4 regions of the Methylobacterium sp. D53M genome follow, and region 2 is predicted to be linked to each of the others. Evidence: predicted binding sites of a transcription regulator. Region 2 holds the regulator's gene; each other region holds the start of a gene.

Region 1 (4,207 bases), on a different contig from region 2:
CGGGCTGGTAGCCCCGCGCCTTGGCCTCCGGCAGGCCCGCGAACCAGTCGCGGATCGGCGTGAAGGCGCCGATATAGGTGGCGGGGTTCGAGCGCGGCGTGCGCCCGATCGGCGACTGGTCGATGTCGATGACCTTGTCGAGGTGCTCCAGCCCCTCCAGCCGCCCGTAGGGGGCCGGGTGCTCCAGGGCGCCGTTCAGCTTCTTGGCGACGGCCTTGTAGAGGGTGTCGATCACCAGGGTGGACTTGCCGCCCCCCGAGACGCCGGTGATGCACGTGAAGGTGCCGAGCGGGATCTCGACGTCCACGTCCTTGAGATTGTTGCCCCGCGCGCCGAACAGGCCGAGCTTGCCCTTCCGGCCCTTGCGGCGGGCGGTCGGGGTGCGCACCGCCATCGCGCCCGTGAGATACTTGGCGGTGAGCGAGGCGGGGTTCGCCAGCACCTCCGCGGGGGTGCCCTGCGCGATGATCTCGCCGCCGTGGATGCCGGCGCCCGGGCCGACATCGACCACGTAATCGGCCTGCAGGATCGCGTCCTCGTCGTGCTCGACCACGATCACCGAGTTGCCGAGGTCGCGCAGGCGCTTGAGCGTGCCGAGCAGCCGCTCGTTGTCGCGCTGGTGCAGGCCGATCGAGGGCTCGTCCAGCACGTAGAGCACGCCGGTCAGGCCGGAGCCGATCTGCGAGGCGAGGCGGATGCGCTGGCTCTCGCCGCCCGAGAGCGAGCCGGAGCCGCGGGCGAGCGTCAGGTATTCCAGGCCGACATCCACCAGGAAGCTCAGCCGGTCGCGGATCTCTTTCAGGATCCGGACCGCGATCTCGTTCTGCTTCGCAGTCAGCTTCCCGGGCAGGTCCGAGAACCACCGGTGCGCCTCGGAGACCGAGAGGGCGGTCACGTCGGCGATGTCCGCCATGGCGACCTTCACGGCCAGAGCCTCGGGCTTCAGCCGCTTGCCGCCGCAGGCGGCGCAGGGCGTCTCGCTCATGAAGCGCCCGATCTCCTCGCGCACGGCGTCCGAGTCGCTCTCCTTGTAGCGGCGCTCCAGGTTCGGGATCACGCCCTCGAACGGCTTGTTGACCGTGTACTTGCGCAAGCCGTCGTCGTAGGCGAAGCGCACCGCCTGCTTGCCCGAGCCGTAGAGCACGATGGCGCGGGCCGTCTCCGACAGGCTCTGCCAGGGGACGCCCGTCTTGAAGCCGAAATGCTCGGCGAGCGCCTCGAGCGTCTGGCCGTAATAGGGCGAGGTCGACTTCGCCCAGGGGCCGACCGCGCCGCGCTTCAGGCTCAAGCCGGGGTCGGAGATCACCAGCTCGGGGTCGATCCGCATCTCGTGGCCGATGCCGCTGCAGGTCGGGCAGGCACCGAACGGGTTGTTGAACGAGAACAGCCGCGGCTCGATCTCCGCGATGGTGAAGCCCGAGACCGGGCAGGCGAAGCGCGACGAGAAGGTGACGGTCCGCGGCGCCTCGCCCTCGGGGGCGTCGGCGAACACGATCTCGGCGACGCCGTCGGCGAGTTCCAGCGCCGTCTCGAAGGACTCGGCGAGCCGCGAGCCGATATCGGCCCGGACCACGATCCGGTCCACCACCACGTCGATGTCGTGCTTGAACTTCTTGTCGAGCTTGGGCACATCGTCGATGGCGTAGTATTCGCCGTTCACGCGCAGCCGCTGGAAGCCTTTTTTCTGGTATTCGGCGATCTCCTTGCGGTACTCGCCTTTCCGCCCGCGGACCACGGGCGCGAGCAGGTAGAGCCGGGTCTTCTCCGGCAGTTCCAGCACCCGGTCGACCATCTGCTGGACGGTCTGGCTCTCGATCGGCAGGCCGGTGGCCGGCGAGTAGGGGATGCCGACCCGCGCCCAGAGCAGGCGCATGTAGTCGTAGATCTCGGTCACCGTCCCCACGGTCGAGCGGGGGTTCTTCGAGGTGGTCTTCTGCTCGATCGAGATCGCCGGCGACAGCCCGTCGATCTGGTCGACGTCGGGCTTGGACATCATCTCCAGGAACTGGCGGGCATAGGCCGAGAGCGACTCGACGTAGCGGCGCTGCCCCTCGGCGTAGATCGTGTCGAAGGCGAGCGACGACTTGCCCGAGCCCGAGAGCCCGGTGAAGACCACGAGCTTGTCCCGCGGGATGGTCAGGTCGACGTTCTTGAGATTGTGCTCCCGGGCGCCGCGGATCGCGATGACCCGCCGGTCCTCGACGGGGGCCGGCGCGGCGTCGAACAGGGCCTCCAGCTTGGCGTCGATGGCGGCTTCGGTCCGCGCGCCGGGGGAGCTGGATTTCGCGCGAACCGGCTTGGACTCGGGCACCTTGGACTGGGGCGCCTTGGCCGTCGCCGGGGCTTTCGGAGCCGTCTTGGAAGGCGCTTTGGCGGCAGCTTTCGGTGCGGCTTGGGCAGCACCGACGCGGCTTGCGGCACGACTTCCAGCTTGGGCTTTGGCCATGAGGGCGGCGGTCTTTCGAGGCGTCGACCGAGGCATCGACGAAGTCGGACGGATTCGCGCGCGGGCCAGCCGCCGCTCCGGCTCATGTCGAGCCCGAGGGGGCCCGCGGCAAGATGCGGCCGGCGGGACGCAGGCCCGTCATGCGCCGCCCTTGCTAGAACGAAACGCGTACGTCGGCAACCGCTCGGTGAACGCGCGACCGTCTTCGCGAGCGCAGCGAAGCGATGACGCGGTGGAGCCAGCGGCCGCGATCGGAGTCCGGTGGCCCCAGCTTCGCCGTAGCTCGATTCGCCAAACCTTGGCCCACCTTCGGTGTTGCACCGCGGGCGCCGAGATCCACGTCGCCGTATCCCGCCCTCAGATCCACATCCCGACCCGTATCGATGCCAGCGCTCGACCTGACCGATCCGGCCGCCCTCCGCGGTTCCGACGACCGCACGGCCACCCAGCAGCGCCTGTCCACGCGGCTGCTGTTCCTGATCGTGGGCCTCGCCAACGCCACCTGGGCGCCCCTGGTGCCGCTGGTGAAGGACCGCGCCGGCCTCGACGAGGCCGGGCTCGGCCTGCTGCTCCTCACCTTCGGCATCGGCTCGCTCCTGGCGATGCCGAGCGCCGGGGCGGCGGCCGCGCGTCTGGGATACCGGCCGGTCCTGCTCGCCGGGACGCTGGCGCTCGGCCTGGCCCTGCCGGTCCTGGCCCTGGCCTCCGGGCTCGTCCCGCTCACCGGGGCGCTGCTGCTGTTCGGGGCCGGGATGGGGGCGGTGGACTGCGTCATGAACCTGCAGGCCGTCGCCGTCGAGCGCGCCGGCGGGCGGCCGATGATGTCGGGCTTCCACGGCCTCTACAGCCTCGGCTGCATCCTGGGGGCGCTGATCGCCAGCGTCCTGCTGGCCGCCGGGCTCGGCGCGGGCTGGAGCGCGCTGCTGCTCGTCGGGGGCATCGCGGCCCTGTTCGCGGCGGCCTGGCCCGGCATCCTGCGGACCGACCGGGCAGGGGGCGGCGACAGCGGCGGTCCCGCCCTCGCGCTGCCCCGGGGCCCGGTGCTGGTCCTCGGCCTGCTCTGCTGCGTGGTGTTCCTCACCGAGGGCTCGGCCCTCGACTGGAGCGCGGTGTTCCTGATCCAGCAGCGCGGGCTCGATCCGGCCTGGGCGGCGCTCGGCTACGCTTCCTTCTCGGTCACCATGACGGCCGGCCGGCTCGGCGGGGATGCGATCGTGGCCCGCCTCGGCCGGCGGCCCGTGGTGATCCTCGGCGGCCTGCTGGCGGCGGCCGGCCTCGCGCTCTCGGTCGTCATCCCGGCCTGGGAGGCGGCGCTCGCCGGCTACGCCCTGGTCGGGGCGGGCTGCGCCAACATCGTCCCGGTCCTGTTCACGGCGGCGGGGCGCCAGACCGCGATGCCCGCGCGCGTGGCGGTGCCGGCGGTGACGACGCTGGGCTATGCCGGGGTGCTGGCGGGGCCCGCGCTGATCGGCTTCGCCGCGCAGGCGCTCGGCCTGCCCGCGTCCCTGCTGATCGTGGCGGCGCTGCTCCTCGGCGTGGCGGCGGCCGGCCGGTCCCTGCGGGTGTGACCCCTCACGCCTCGGCGTTGCGCGCCATGAAGGTGGCGGGCGTCCCGTCCTCCGGGTTCACGAAGACGATGTCGGTCGGCGCCCGCCGGGGCGTGTCGATCGACAGGAACACCACCGGGTCCCCGGGCTCGAGCGCCGGCATCGCGTGGACTGTGCCCTTCTCGAAGAACAGGAGCTGGCCCGGGCCGAACGC
Region 2 (4,207 bases):
ATCATGATGATCATGCACAGCTCGTCGAGCCCGTCCTTCGGCAGGATGCCCTCGATGATGCAGTCCACGATCGCGTCGCCGGTGGCGGCCTGGACCACGCCGCCGAGGAGCTCGGCATACTCGGCCGTGTGGATCGTGACCTTGGTGGTCATCATCGTGGCCGGGCGCACGAGCTGGTTGAGGTCGCGCACCACGAACATCCGCGTGTGGCCCTGGACCTGCCCCATCATCGACGCGAAGGCCTGACCGACCGGGCCGCGCACCGAGCCGATCAGCACCTCCGGCATGGCGTCGGTGTACTGGCCCTCGGCCGCCAGCACCGTGGCCTCGCCCGTGCGGAACCAGATCTCTTGCATGTTCGAACTCCACCTGATCGGAGCCCGCGGGAGACATCATCGGCGGCCTCGCGTCAATCGCCCCGAAGCCGGCCCCCATCCCGGCCGCCCCTGCCCTCGCCCGCGCCGCGGCGCGGGCGCAGCCCCGTGCCGCCCCGTGCCGCCCCGTGCCGCCGCGATGCGGCCGCCGGCATCCGCGACGGCGCGCATCTCCACCCCTGCGCGGCCTGTGGCCTTGAGGAACGCGGACAGGCGAGGCAGGGAAGACCGGAGCGCGGCTCCGGGAGCGGTCCCGGGCCTGGCCGTTCCGGTGGGCGCGCGGCGCCGTGCCGGGCATGCGGGAGGAACACGATGGCGGAGAGCACGGACCGGGGCTCCGGCTGGAGCCTTCAGGCGAGCGCCGTGCCCGACGGGGTGCGCCTGGAACTCGCCCTCGCCGACCTCGGCGGTGCGCCGGTCACCGCCGCGATCGTGCTCGACCGGACGGAGGCCCGGGCCTTCGCCCGCGCCCTGCTGGCCGCCGCCGGCGACGCCGCGGAGCGGACTTTCCCGAAGCCGGGCGCCTGAGGACGCGCCGCCGGCCGGTCAGCGCACGCCGAGGCCCGGATTGCGGCCCGGCAGGCGGGGGACCACGGTGCCGCGCTTCTCGATCGGCGCGTCGCAGGCGTAGGCGAACTCGGTCTTCAGCGGATCGAACACGGTCTCGCCGGTGATCCGGCAATCCTCGCGCACGGTCTCGTCGAGATAGGCCCGGGCGGCGGTGCGGAAGCGCTTCACCCGGGTGGCGCCCGGCTCCGGATCGATCCGGACCTCGCTCAGGTTGCAGCCGGTATACTCGCGCAGGGCGTTGGACACGATCAGCATCCGGCGCAGCTGCCGGTTGTCGTAGACCTCGTAGGGCTCCTTGCAGCCGATCGTGACGACCTGGGGAGTGAGCGCCACGTAGTTCCGCGAGATGTAGGAGAAGCCGGTGGTGCAGCCGGCGAGGCCGAGGGCGGCGAGGCCGAGGGGCAGCAGAGCTGCGGGTCGTCGCATCCTCGTCATTCCAAGAGGGTCCCAGCCCGCGCCCCGGATCCGCCGCCTTCCCGGCGGGGCGCCGCGATGCATTGAAACGGCTCCGCTTGCGCCGTCAATGCGTTTCTCGACCTTCTCCCGCGGGCGCGCCGCGGAGCGCCGGGCCGAGCGGTGCCGCTCTTGCGGAACACTTGCGGAACGTTTAACCTGTTCGTGATTTGTTTCGGAGACCGTCACGTGGCGGTCCGCCAAGCCGCGAGTCCCCCGTCGATGCTCACGCGCAAGCAGCTGGACCTCCTGCGATTCATCCAGAGCCGGATGCAGGAATGCGGTGTCCCGCCGTCGTTCGACGAGATGAAGGATGCCCTCGATCTCAAGTCGAAATCCGGCATCCACCGGCTGATCACGGCGCTCGAGGAGCGCGGCTTCCTCCGGCGCCTCCCGAATCGGGCGCGCGCCATCGAGGTGATCCGGATCCCCGAGAGCCTGACCCAGGCCGCTCCGGCGACTCAGGCCCCCGCCGAGCCGCGCCGCTTCACGCCGAGCGTGGTCGAGGGCGGTAAGTCCAAGCAGCCGCCGGCCCCGGCGAGCACGCGGATGATCGACGAGTCCGGCCGCGCCATCTCGATCCCGGTCATGGGCCGGATCGCGGCCGGTACGCCCGTCTCGGCGATCCAGAACCAGAGCCACGCCATCACCCTGTCGCCGGACTTCGTGGCCGGCGGCGAGCACTACGCCCTCGAGGTGCGCGGCGACTCGATGGTCGAGGCGGGCATCCTGGACGGCGACCTCGTGGTCATCCGCAAGCAGGAGACGGCCAATACCGGCGACATCATCGTGGCGCTGATCGACGACGAGGAGGCGACGCTCAAGCGCCTGCGCCGCCGCGGCTCGTCGATCGCCCTCGAGGCCGCCAACCCGGCCTACGAGACCCGCGTGCTCGGGCCCGACCGGGTCCGGATCCAGGGCCGCCTCGTGAGCCTCGTCCGCCGCTACTGAAGCGGCTCGGCCGGCGCGTCGTCGGGGGCGAGGTCTCCGCCCGGCGCGGCGTCGGCCTCCGGCGTCGCGGCGACCCCGTCCTCCGCGGGGCGGTCGCCCGGCTCCGCGGTGACCGGCCGCGGCGGTCCCGGCCCGCGCCCGGCGGCCGGCCGCCAGGGCACGGCGCGGCCGTCGTCCCGGGCGTAGCGCGCGGCGAAGCCGTCGCCGTCGGTCCGGAGGGCCACGGCCCCGCGGGCGGCGAGGACGCGCCGGTCGATCACCAGCGGCCCCGTGCAGGTGGGCGGCGCCGCGAGGCCCGTGATCAGCACCGCGGCGCGGGCGCAATCCTCCGGGAAGGCCCGCCGGTCCCGGACCAGGGCGACCGCCCGCCCGTCCGGCAGCCGGGCGGTGCAGCCGAGCCGGTCGCAGCGCCCGCTGCCCGACCGGACGATCAGCGCCGCGGGCCGCCGCCCGTCGCCGTCCGCCTTCAGCCACTGCTCGAGGACGAAGCCCGAGGGTCTGCCGAGGGCCGCAAGCCGCCCGTCCGGGCCCCGCACCGCGGCCCCCGCGCCCTGCCGGTCGACGTAGAGGTCGTAGTGGTCGGGCCGGGCCGCGAGGACGAGCCCGAGCAGGACCGGCGGCACGGCGAGCCAGCGCAGGCGCGAGGCCGGCAGCGTCCCCAGCAGCAGGCCGGCGGTCAGCAGGGCGAGCGCCCCGGCGCCGAAGGCCGGCAGCACCAGGACCGCCCGTTCGAACCCGGCGATCCAGTCCGAGATCGCCAGCATCCCGGCCACCGCCTGCCCCATCAGCCACCAGACCGGCCGGTCGAGGGCGAAGGGATAGGCGAGGCAGCCGATCACCGCGGCGGGCATCACCGCCAGGGAGACGAGCGGCAGGGTCAGGGCGTTGCCGACGAGGCCGAAGGGCTGGACCGTCTGGAAGTGGTAGGTGGCGAAGGGGGCCGTCGCGACCTGCGCCACCAGGGTCGTGGCCAGGGTCCCGGTGATCGCCGACAGGCCGGTCCCGACGAGCCGCCCGATCCGCCCGGCCCCCGGGCGCACGAGCAGCCGCCCGTCGATCAGCCGCGCGCAGGCGATCAGCCCGGCCACGGCGCCGAAGGACATCTGGAAGCTCGGGCCGAGCAGGCCCTCCGGCTCCCGGGCGAGCGCGATCAGCGCCGCGAGGGCGAGGTTGCGCATCGACAGGGCCGGCCGGTCCACCAGGATCGCGCCCAGCATGATCAGGGTCATGATCAGCGAGCGCTCGGCCGCGATGTCCCAGCCCGAGAAGGCGCAGTAGGCGGTGACGCCGACCATGGCGAAGCCGGCCGCGATCTTCTTGATCGGCCAGAGGAGCGCGCAGAGCGGCACCGCGGCGAGGAGCGCCCGCACCAGCCAGAACACCACGCCGGCGGCCAGCACCATGTGGAGGCCCGAGATCGACACCACGTGGTAGATGCCGGCGGCGCGGAGCGCGTCGTTGGTGGCCGGCCCGATGAGGCCGCGCTTGCCCGTCACCAGGGCCGCCGCCACCGCGCCCGCCTGGCCGCCGGCGGCCTCTGCGATCCGGCGCGTGAGCCCGTTGCGCGCCGCGTCGAGCGCAGCGGCGAGCCGCAGGCCCAGCGGCGGCGGCCCGGACGGTTCCCGGACGGTGACGGTGCCGATCAGCGAGCCCACCGCGCCGATCCCCTGGAAATAGGCGTCCCGGGCGAAGTCGTAGCCGCCGGGCCGGGCCGCCTCCGGGGGCGGCAGCAGCCGGGCCGTGGCGGCGACGCCGTCCCCGGGACGCGGAATCGGCGTCTTCCGGAACGAGACCCGGACCCGGGCGGGCCGCGCCTCCGGCGCGAGGCCGGCGAAGCTCTCCACCCGGATCACCAGCCG
Region 3 (4,207 bases), on a different contig from region 2:
GTCTCCTTGAGCTGGGCCGGCATCATCTCGCCGAGGCCCTTGAACCGCCCGATCTCGACCTTGCCGCCCTTGAACACGGTCTTGACGATCCGCTCCCGATCCGCGTCGTCCCGGGCATAGGCCACCTTCGAGCCCTGCTGCAGCCGATAGAGCGGCGGGATCGCGAGGTAGAGGTGGCCGCGGTCGATCAGCCTCGGCATCTGGCGGTAGAAGAAGGTGATCAGCAGCGAGGCGATGTGGGCGCCGTCGACGTCGGCGTCCGTCATGATGATCACCTTCTCGTAGCGCAGGTCCGCCTCGCGGAAGGCCGAACCGGTGCCGCAGCCGAGCGCCAGGGTGAGATCCGAGATCAGCTGGTTGGCGCCGAGCTTGTCGCGCGAGGCCGAGGCGACGTTCAGGATCTTGCCGCGCAGCGGCAGGATCGCCTGGGTCGCCCGGTCCCGGGCCTGCTTGGCCGAGCCGCCGGCCGAGTCGCCCTCGACGATGAAGATCTCCGAGCCCGCGGTGCCGGCCGCCGAGCAGTCGGCGAGCTTGCCGGGCAGGCGCAGCTTGCGGGTCGCGCTCTTGCGGGCGACCTCCTTCTCCTGGCGGCGGCGCAGGCGCTCCTCGGCCCGGTCGATCACCCAGTCGAGGAGCTTGTTGGCCTGGGCCGGGGAGGCGGCGAGCCAGTGGTCGAAGGCGTCGCGCACCGCCGTCTCGACGATGCGCTGGGCCTCCACGGTGGCGAGCTTGTCCTTGGTCTGGCCCTGGAACTCCGGCTCGCGGATGAAGACCGAGAGCATCGACGCGCAGGTCGCCATGACATCGTCGGTGGTCACCGCCGTCATGCGCTTGGCCTGGTTCACCCGCTCGGCGTGCTCGCGCAGGCCGCGCAGCAGGGCGACGCGCAGGCCGGCCTCGTGGGTGCCGCCCTCGGGCGTCGGGATCGTGTTGCAGTAGGAGTGCGAGATCCCGTCCTCGGCGACCATCCAGGCCACCGCCCATTCGAGCGACCCGTGCGAGCCCGGCTTGGTGATCTTGCCGGAGAACATGGCGTCGGTGACGAGTTCCTTCCCGTCGATGTCGCGGGCGAGGTAGTCGCGCAGCCCGTCGGGGAAGCGGTGCACCGCCTCGGCCGGCACGTCCTCCAGCCCCTCGAGGAGGGCGGGGGCGCAGCGCCAGCGGATCTCGACCCCGCCGAACAGGTAGGCCTTGGAGCGCGCCATCTTGAACAGGCGGCGCGGGTCGAACTTCAGCGAGCCGAAGATCTGGGCATCGGGATGGAAGCGCACGCGCGTGCCGCGGCGGTTCTGCACCCGGCCGACCAGTTCCAAGGCCCCTTGGGCATGACCGCGCGAGAAGGTCTGGCGGTAGAGGGTCTGGTTGCGCGCCACCTCGACCTCGAGCAGGTCGGAGAGCGCGTTCACCACCGAGATGCCGACGCCGTGCAGGCCGCCCGAGGTCTCGTAGACCTTCGAGTCGAACTTACCGCCGGCGTGCAGCGTGGTCATGATGACCTCGAGCGCCGACTTGCCGGGAAATTTCGGGTGCGGGTCGACCGGGATGCCGCGGCCGTTGTCGGTCACCACGAGGGCGCCGGATTCCTCCAGCTCCACCTCGATGAAGCTGGCATGGCCGGCGACCGCCTCGTCCATCGAGTTGTCGATCACCTCGGCGAAGAGGTGATGCAGCGCCCGCTCGTCGGTGCCGCCGATATACATGCCGGGCCGGCGCCGGACGGGCTCCAGCCCCTCCAGCACCTCGATGTCGGAGGCGGTGTAGCCGCCCTCGGGCTCGGCGGCCGCGAGCGTCGCCACGGAGGCCGCCGAATCCAGCCGCCGCCGCGGCTCGGGCGGGCGGGCCGCCGCGCCCTTGCCTCCCGGCCCGAACAGGTCCCGCGCCGGATCGCTCACGCGCGGCCTCCTGGCGCGCAGCGCGTCGGCCGGCTCGGCTTCGCGCAGACGGGTCTTGGGACGGGTCTCGGGTCGTGGAGCATGCGCCTTCATCCCCGCATGATAGCGGAACAAAACATAAACATCAAAACCGTTCGCTCTGCGGCGAGGCGGTCGCATCATCGCATGCTGCGCCGCCGCGAGCGAGGGCCGCGTCCGTGCCGGCACACGGTTCCGCGCGCCGGGCCGTCATCACGACGTTGCACAACAATGGGTTAAGGCTTTCTCGTGACCCGCATGCCCGGCTTCCACAGGCGACGCCCGGAACAGAACGGGACGATCGACGTTGGTGGCGGAGATAAATCTTGACCGTGGTCAGGGAGCCGCAGTCCATGAGCGACGCCGCGATCGAGGCCCGCCGCCTCACGTTGATCCGCTTCGAGCACGCGGCCGGCGCCGCCTTCGGCTGCGACGATGACGCGGCCGCGGTGCCACCGGCCCGGGCGCTGATGAACTCCACCACCCTCGCGCTCGCGACCTTCGCGACGGCCGTGGCGGCGACGATCACCTACCTGGTCTGAACCCGATCGCTGACCGCAACCCGCGGTGAGGGGCAGCAACGCTGCTTCTGCCACGTCCTTGCGAGCGGAGCGAGGCAACCCAGTCGGCGCCACGTTCGAACGCCTCGCGCTGCACTGGATTGCTTCGCTCCGCTCGCAAGGACGGGCGGGCTTGCCGGCCCGCCTCAGCCTCGTCCACGAACGCTTCAGCCCGCGCTCGACGTCTTCGCCGCCGCCTTCTTGGCCGCAGGCTTCTTCGCGACGGTCTTCTTCGCCGCCGGCTTGTCGCCGCTCGCGGCCCGCGCCGACCCTTTCCGGACCGCCCCGCGCTTCGCCGGCTTGCCGCCGCCCGCGGCGCGCTTGGCGTTCACCAGGGCGATCGCCTCGTCGAGGGTCAGCGCCTCTGCGCTCATCGTCTTCGGCAGCGTGGCGTTGACCTCGCCGTCCGTGACGTAGGGCCCGTACTTGCCGGCCTTGACCACGAGATCGCGGCCGCTGGCCTCGTCCTTGCCGAGCGGCCGGCCCGGATCGGCGGCCGGGCGGCCGCGCCCGCCGCCCTGCTCCTTGGCGACGATCAGGTCGATAGCGCGGTTAGCCCCGATCTCCAGCACGTCGTCGTCCTTGCCGAGATTGGCGTAGGTCTTCCCGTGCTGCACGTAGGGCCCGAACCGGCCGAGATTGGCCAGGATCGGCTCGCCGGTCTCGGGGTGGCGCGCCACCTCGCGCGGCAGCGCCAGCATGGCCAGCGCCTTGTTCAGATCCACGTCCGAGGGGCTGAGCCCCTTGGGCAGCGACGAGCGCTTCGGCTTCTCGGCGCCCTTCTCGGCGGAGGCCTCGCCGAGCTGGAGGAACGGCCCGAAGCGGCCGTCGCGCAGCGTCACCGGCAGGCCGGTCGCGGGATCGTCGCCCAGCACGCGCACGCCCGGCTGACCGCCCTCGGCCGAGGAGCCGTCGCCGTCGCCGTCGACGCCCGAGGCCGAGAGCTGGCGGGTGTACTTGCACTCCGGGTAGTTCGAGCAGCCGATGAAGGCGCCGAACTTGCCGAGCTTCAGCGACAGCTGGCCCGAGCCGCAGGTCGGGCAGGTGCGCGGGTTCGAGCCGTCGCCCTTGTCGGGGAAGATGTGCGGGCCGAGGAGGCCGTTCAGCGCCTCCAGCACGTCGGCGACGCGCAGCTCCTTGGTCTCACCGATCGCCGCGGAGAAGTCGCGCCAGAAGTCGCGCAGCACCGCCCGCCAGTCGATCTCGGCGTTGGAGACCCGGTCGAGCTGCTCCTCGAGGCCGGCGGTGAAGTCGTACTCGACGTAGCGCCGGAAGAAGCTCTCGAGGAAGCCCGTGACGAGCCGCCCCTTGTCCTCCGGCTGCAGCCGCTTCTTCTCGATCTTGACGTATTCGCGATCCCGCAAGGTCTGGAGAACCGCGGCATAGGTCGACGGGCGGCCGATGCCGAGCTCCTCCATGCGCTTCACGAGGCTCGCCTCGGAGTAGCGCGGCGGCGGCTCGGTGAAGTGCTGGGTCGAGCTGATCCGCTCGCGGGCGAGCGGGTCGCCGGCCTTCATGGGCGGCAGGCGGCGGCTCTCCTCATCCTCCTCGTCGTCCTTGCCCTCCTGGTAGAGGGTCAGGAAGCCGTCGAACTTCACCACCTGGCCGGTGGCGCGCAGGTCGATGGTCCGCGGTCCGACCTTGGCGGTGACGTCGACGGTGGTCCGCTCCAACTCGGCCGATTCCATCTGGCTGGCCATGGTGCGGGTCCAGATCAGCTCGTAGAGCCGGGCCTGC
Region 4 (4,207 bases), on a different contig from region 2:
ATTCCTGGTCCCGCGCGCCGGGCGGCCGATCGCCGGCCGCCCGGCCGGACCGTCCGATCCGAATGCCATGACCGCCACGCCCGCTCCCCGCGGCCCCGCTCCCGGCGCCGCCCCCAAGATCACGGCTCCCAAGATCTCGTTCGTCTCGCTGGGCTGCCCGAAGGCGCTGGTCGATTCCGAGCGGATCCTCACCCACCTGCGCGCCGAGGGCTACGAGCTGGCCCGGCGGCACGACGGCGCCGACGTGGTGATCGTCAACACCTGCGGCTTCCTCGATTCCGCCAAGGCGGAGTCGCTCTCGGCCATCGGCGAGGCCATGGCGGAGAACGGCCGCGTCATCGTCACCGGCTGCATGGGCGCGCAGCCGGAGGAGATCCGCGAGAAGTACCCCGACCTCCTGGCGGTGACCGGGCCCCAGGCCTACGAGTCGGTGGTGGCGGCCGTCCACGAGGCGGTGCCGCCGGCCCACGACCCGTTCCTCGACCTCGTGCCGCCGCAGGGGATCAAGCTCACCCCGCGCCACTACGCCTACCTGAAGATCTCGGAGGGGTGCAGCAACCGCTGCAGCTTCTGCATCATCCCGAGCTTGCGCGGGAACCTCGTCAGCCGCCCCGCCGCCGACGTGCTGCGCGAGGCCGAGAAGCTGGTGAAGGCCGGCGTGAAGGAGCTGCTGGTCGTCAGCCAGGACACCAGCGCCTACGGCGTCGACATCCGCTACAGTGAGAGCCCGTGGCGCGACCGGCAGGTCCGCGCCAAGTTCTACGACCTCACCAAGGAACTCGGCGAGCTCGGCGCCTGGGTGCGGTTGCACTACGTCTACCCCTACCCGCACGTGGACGAGGTCATCCCGCTGATGGCCGAGGGCAAGGTGCTCCCCTACCTCGACATGCCGCTCCAGCACGCGAGCCCCTCCGTGCTCAAGCGCATGCGCCGCCCCGGCAACCAGGAGCGCCAGCTCGACCGGATCCGCAACTGGCGGCAGATCTGCCCGGACCTCGCGATCCGCTCGACCTTCATCGTCGGCTTCCCCGGCGAGACCGAGGCCGAGTTCGAGGAGCTGCTCGCTTGGCTGCAGGAGGCCAAGCTCGATCGGGTCGGCTGCTTCGAGTACGAGCCGGTGGCCGGCGCCACCGCCAACGCGCTGGGCGACCTCGTGCCGCCGGCGGTGAAGGCCGAGCGCAAGCGCCGGTTCATGGAGGCCCAGAACGGCATCGCGCTCCGGCTGCAGCGGGCCAAGGTCGGCAAGCGGCTGCCCGTCATCGTCGATTCCGTCGAGGGCGGGGTGGCGCGGGGCCGGTCCAAGGCCGACGCGCCGGAGATCGACGGCAATGTCCACGCCGCGTTCCGGCGCCCGGTGCGGGTCGGCGACATCGTCACGGTGAAGATCGACCGGGCCGAGGCCTACGACCTCTACGGCAGCGTCGCCTGACGGCAGACCCCGTCTTTGCGAGCGCAGCGAAGCAATCCAGGGATGCGCTGCGCTCGGGGACGTCGCGCTGCGCTCGCGATGACGGGCGCGGACCGGACTCCTGTTGACGCCGCGTCCGGCGCGGCTTGACCCCGCCCGCCCCGCGCGGTCTTTCGGAACAGATCAGGAACTTGGTCGGGACCCGAGGCGGCGATGGATCCGGAGGTCGCGCTCCGAAAGATCATCCACATCGACATGGACGCGTTCTACGCCTCCGTGGAGCAGCGCGACGACCCGTCGCTGCGCGGCCGGCCGCTGGCGGTCGGCGGCTCCCGGGAGCGCGGGGTGGTGGCCGCTGCGAGCTACGAGGCCCGAAAATTCGGTGTCCGCTCCGCCATGCCGTCGGCCACCGCGCGGCGGCTGTGCCCGGACCTGCTGTTCGTGAAGCCGCGCTTCGAGGTCTACCGGGCGGTCTCCGAGGAGATCCGGGCGGTCTTCGCCCGGCACACGGCCATCATCGAGCCGGTGGCCCTCGACGAGGCCTATCTCGACGTCACCGAGAACCTCCTGGGCCTCCCGACGGCGACGGCCGTGGCGAAGGCGATCCGGGCCGAGATCCTGGAACGGACCGGGCTCGTCGCCTCGGCCGGGGTCTCGTACAACAAGTTCCTCGCCAAGGTGGCGTCCGACCACCGCAAGCCCGACGCCCTGTTCGTCATCACCCCCGCCATGGGGCCGGACTTCGTGGCCGCGCTGCCGATCGGCCGGTTCCACGGCGTCGGCCCGGTCACCGAGGCGAAGATGAAGCGGCTCGGGATCGAGACCGGGGCGGATCTGCGCGCCTGGACGCCGGAGCGCCTGCGCGAGACCTTCGGCTCCGCGGGCGCCTACTACCACGCGGTCGCCCGGGGCATCGACGCGCGGCCGGTGCGCGCCCACCGGGTGCGCAAGTCGATCGGCGCCGAGACCACCTTCTCGGACGACACCGCCGCCTTCGAGGTCCTGGCCGCCCGGCTGGCGCCGCTGTTCGACAAGGTCTGGGCGGGCGCCGACGCCAAGGGCATGCGCGCCCGGACCGTGACCCTGAAGCTCAAGTTCTCGGATTTCGCGCAGGTCACCCGGGCGAAGTCCCTCGCTGTGCCGGTGGCCGACCGGGCCGCCCTGGAGCGGATCGGCCTCGACCTGCTCGCCGGCCTGTTCCCCCTGCGCCGCAGCGCGCGGCTGATCGGGGTGTCGCTGTCGGGCTTCGCGCAGGACGCGCCCGAGGCGCCGCTCCAGCTCGGGCTGGCGCTCTGACACGGCCTCCGGGGCAGGCCCACGCTCCGTCATCACGGGCGCAGCGAAGTGGCCCCGGGCAGCAGGACATCGGTCAGCGTGGCGCTGGCTCTGGATCGCCTCGCTCCACTCGCAACGACGACGGTTGGGAAGCGATCAACCGGAAAGCGATAGAGCCGCCGCCGTCATGCACGACACGGCGCCTGTGCGGTTCCGCACGTCGGGAAGGCCGGGTCGATCGCAGGGCGGAGCGATCCGGTCCGGATCAGGGTTTCTCGAGCCCGCGCGAACACGAGGACCCTGTCGATGCCGAAGCATGCCCGCTTGGCCCTGGCCGCCGCGCTTCTATCGGTCCTCGCGGCGGGCGCCGCCCGCGCGGACGGCACATCCGCTTTCGGGGCCGCCAACGCGGCCCAGCTCCGGGGCTACACCGCGAGCCCGGCCCAGGTCTACGTTCCGGCAGGCGGCCCGAGCGCCAGGCCCGCGGCCCCCGCACCGCAGCGGCCGAAGGCGCCGGCGCGCAGTCGCTGAGATCGACCCGGGCCGCACCGGCCCGGGCATCCGGTCACGTGTTCTCGGTCACGCGTTCTTGCGCGGCCGGTGGTCCGGGTCGACGCCGCCGTCGAGCTTCGTCTCGTTGTCGACGTCGCCCTCGAAGGTCGAATCCGCCTGCAGATCCGCGGGGTCGGTGCCGCTCATCCCCTTCGAGGTGCCGATCCCGGGATTGCCCTTGAGGTCGGCGTCCGTGGGCGTGTCGGTCTTCGGGTGCTTGGATGACATGCAGGCTCCTGTCGGATGCTGATGTCGGGCCAACGCGTCGGCGCGGGGCCGGTCTCCCGCGCGGCGTGCGGCGGTTCGCCTCCCGGTCCCCGCACGCCCTCAGCCGATCTCCGCCGCCGCGATCCGGCGGACGCCCGCCGCCTCCATCCGCGCCCAGGCCCGCGCGAGCGACCCGTCCACGTCGATCCCGCGCACCGCGTCCGCCACCACGAGGACGTCGAACCCCGCGTCGCGCGCGTCGAGCGCGCTCCAGGCGACGCAGAAATCGGTGGCGAGGCCGCACACCGCGACCCGGGTGATGCCGCGCTCCCGGAGCGCCCCGGCGAGGCCGGTGCGCGTGGCCCGGTCGGCTTCCAGGAAAGCCGAGTAGCTGTCGACCCGCGGATCCAGCCCCTTGCGCACCACCAGGCTCGCCCGGTCGGTGGCGAGGTCCGGCGCGAAGGCGGCCCCGGGGCTGCCCTGGACGCAGTGGCGCGGCCACAGCACCTGCGGCCCGTAGGGCAGCGCCACGGTCTCGAACGGGGCCCGCCCCGGATGGGTCTCGGCGAAGGAAACGTGATCGGCCGGATGCCAGTCCTGCATCAGCACCACGTGCCGGAAGCGGTGCTGGAGGTCGTTGATCGGGCCGATCACCGCGTCGCCCCCCGGGACGGGGAGCGCCCCGCCCGGCAGGAAGTCGACCTGCACGTCGACGACGAGGAGCAGGTCGGCGTTGCCGGGCGTCACGGTCGGTCCCTACGGCAG

What was found. The regulator LexA, encoded in region 2, represses DNA repair genes until DNA is damaged. The targets are predictions, from matches to a motif close to TGTTCNNNNTGTGTTCNG.
Region 1: a site for LexA is predicted at 2,602-2,619, ahead of uvrA (excinuclease ABC subunit UvrA). Genes of this name have one in related genera too.
Region 3: a site for LexA is predicted at 1,999-2,016, ahead of parE (DNA topoisomerase IV subunit B). Genes of this name have one in related genera too.
Region 4: a site for LexA is predicted at 1,583-1,600, ahead of dinB (DNA polymerase IV). Genes of this name have one in related genera too.

Annotation. Positions count from the first base shown of each region.
Region 1 covers NZ_JBKFAL010000028.1:54,169-58,375, reverse strand. The annotation lists gene uvrA (excinuclease ABC subunit UvrA) at 1-2,446, opposite strand, end outside; gene ACLBYG_RS26860 (MFS transporter) at 2,830-4,014, shown strand; gene ACLBYG_RS26855 (cupin domain-containing protein) at 4,019-4,207, opposite strand, start outside.
Region 2 covers NZ_JBKFAL010000003.1:275,795-280,001, reverse strand. The annotation lists gene fae (formaldehyde-activating enzyme) at 1-356, opposite strand, end outside; gene ACLBYG_RS08760 (hypothetical protein) at 687-902, shown strand; gene ACLBYG_RS08755 (hypothetical protein) at 921-1,370, opposite strand; gene lexA (transcriptional repressor LexA) at 1,620-2,348, shown strand; gene ACLBYG_RS08745 (ComEC/Rec2 family competence protein) at 2,342-4,207, opposite strand, start outside.
Region 3 covers NZ_JBKFAL010000027.1:48,470-52,676, forward strand. The annotation lists gene parE (DNA topoisomerase IV subunit B) at 1-1,892, opposite strand, end outside; gene ACLBYG_RS26510 (hypothetical protein) at 2,264-2,452, shown strand; gene topA (type I DNA topoisomerase) at 2,638-4,207, opposite strand, start outside.
Region 4 covers NZ_JBKFAL010000007.1:137,578-141,784, reverse strand. The annotation lists gene rimO (30S ribosomal protein S12 methylthiotransferase RimO) at 68-1,429, shown strand; gene dinB (DNA polymerase IV) at 1,622-2,704, shown strand; gene ACLBYG_RS13435 (hypothetical protein) at 2,990-3,214, shown strand; gene ACLBYG_RS13430 (hypothetical protein) at 3,263-3,463, opposite strand; gene pncA (bifunctional nicotinamidase/pyrazinamidase) at 3,563-4,189, opposite strand; gene ACLBYG_RS13420 (quinone oxidoreductase family protein) at 4,199-4,207, opposite strand, start outside.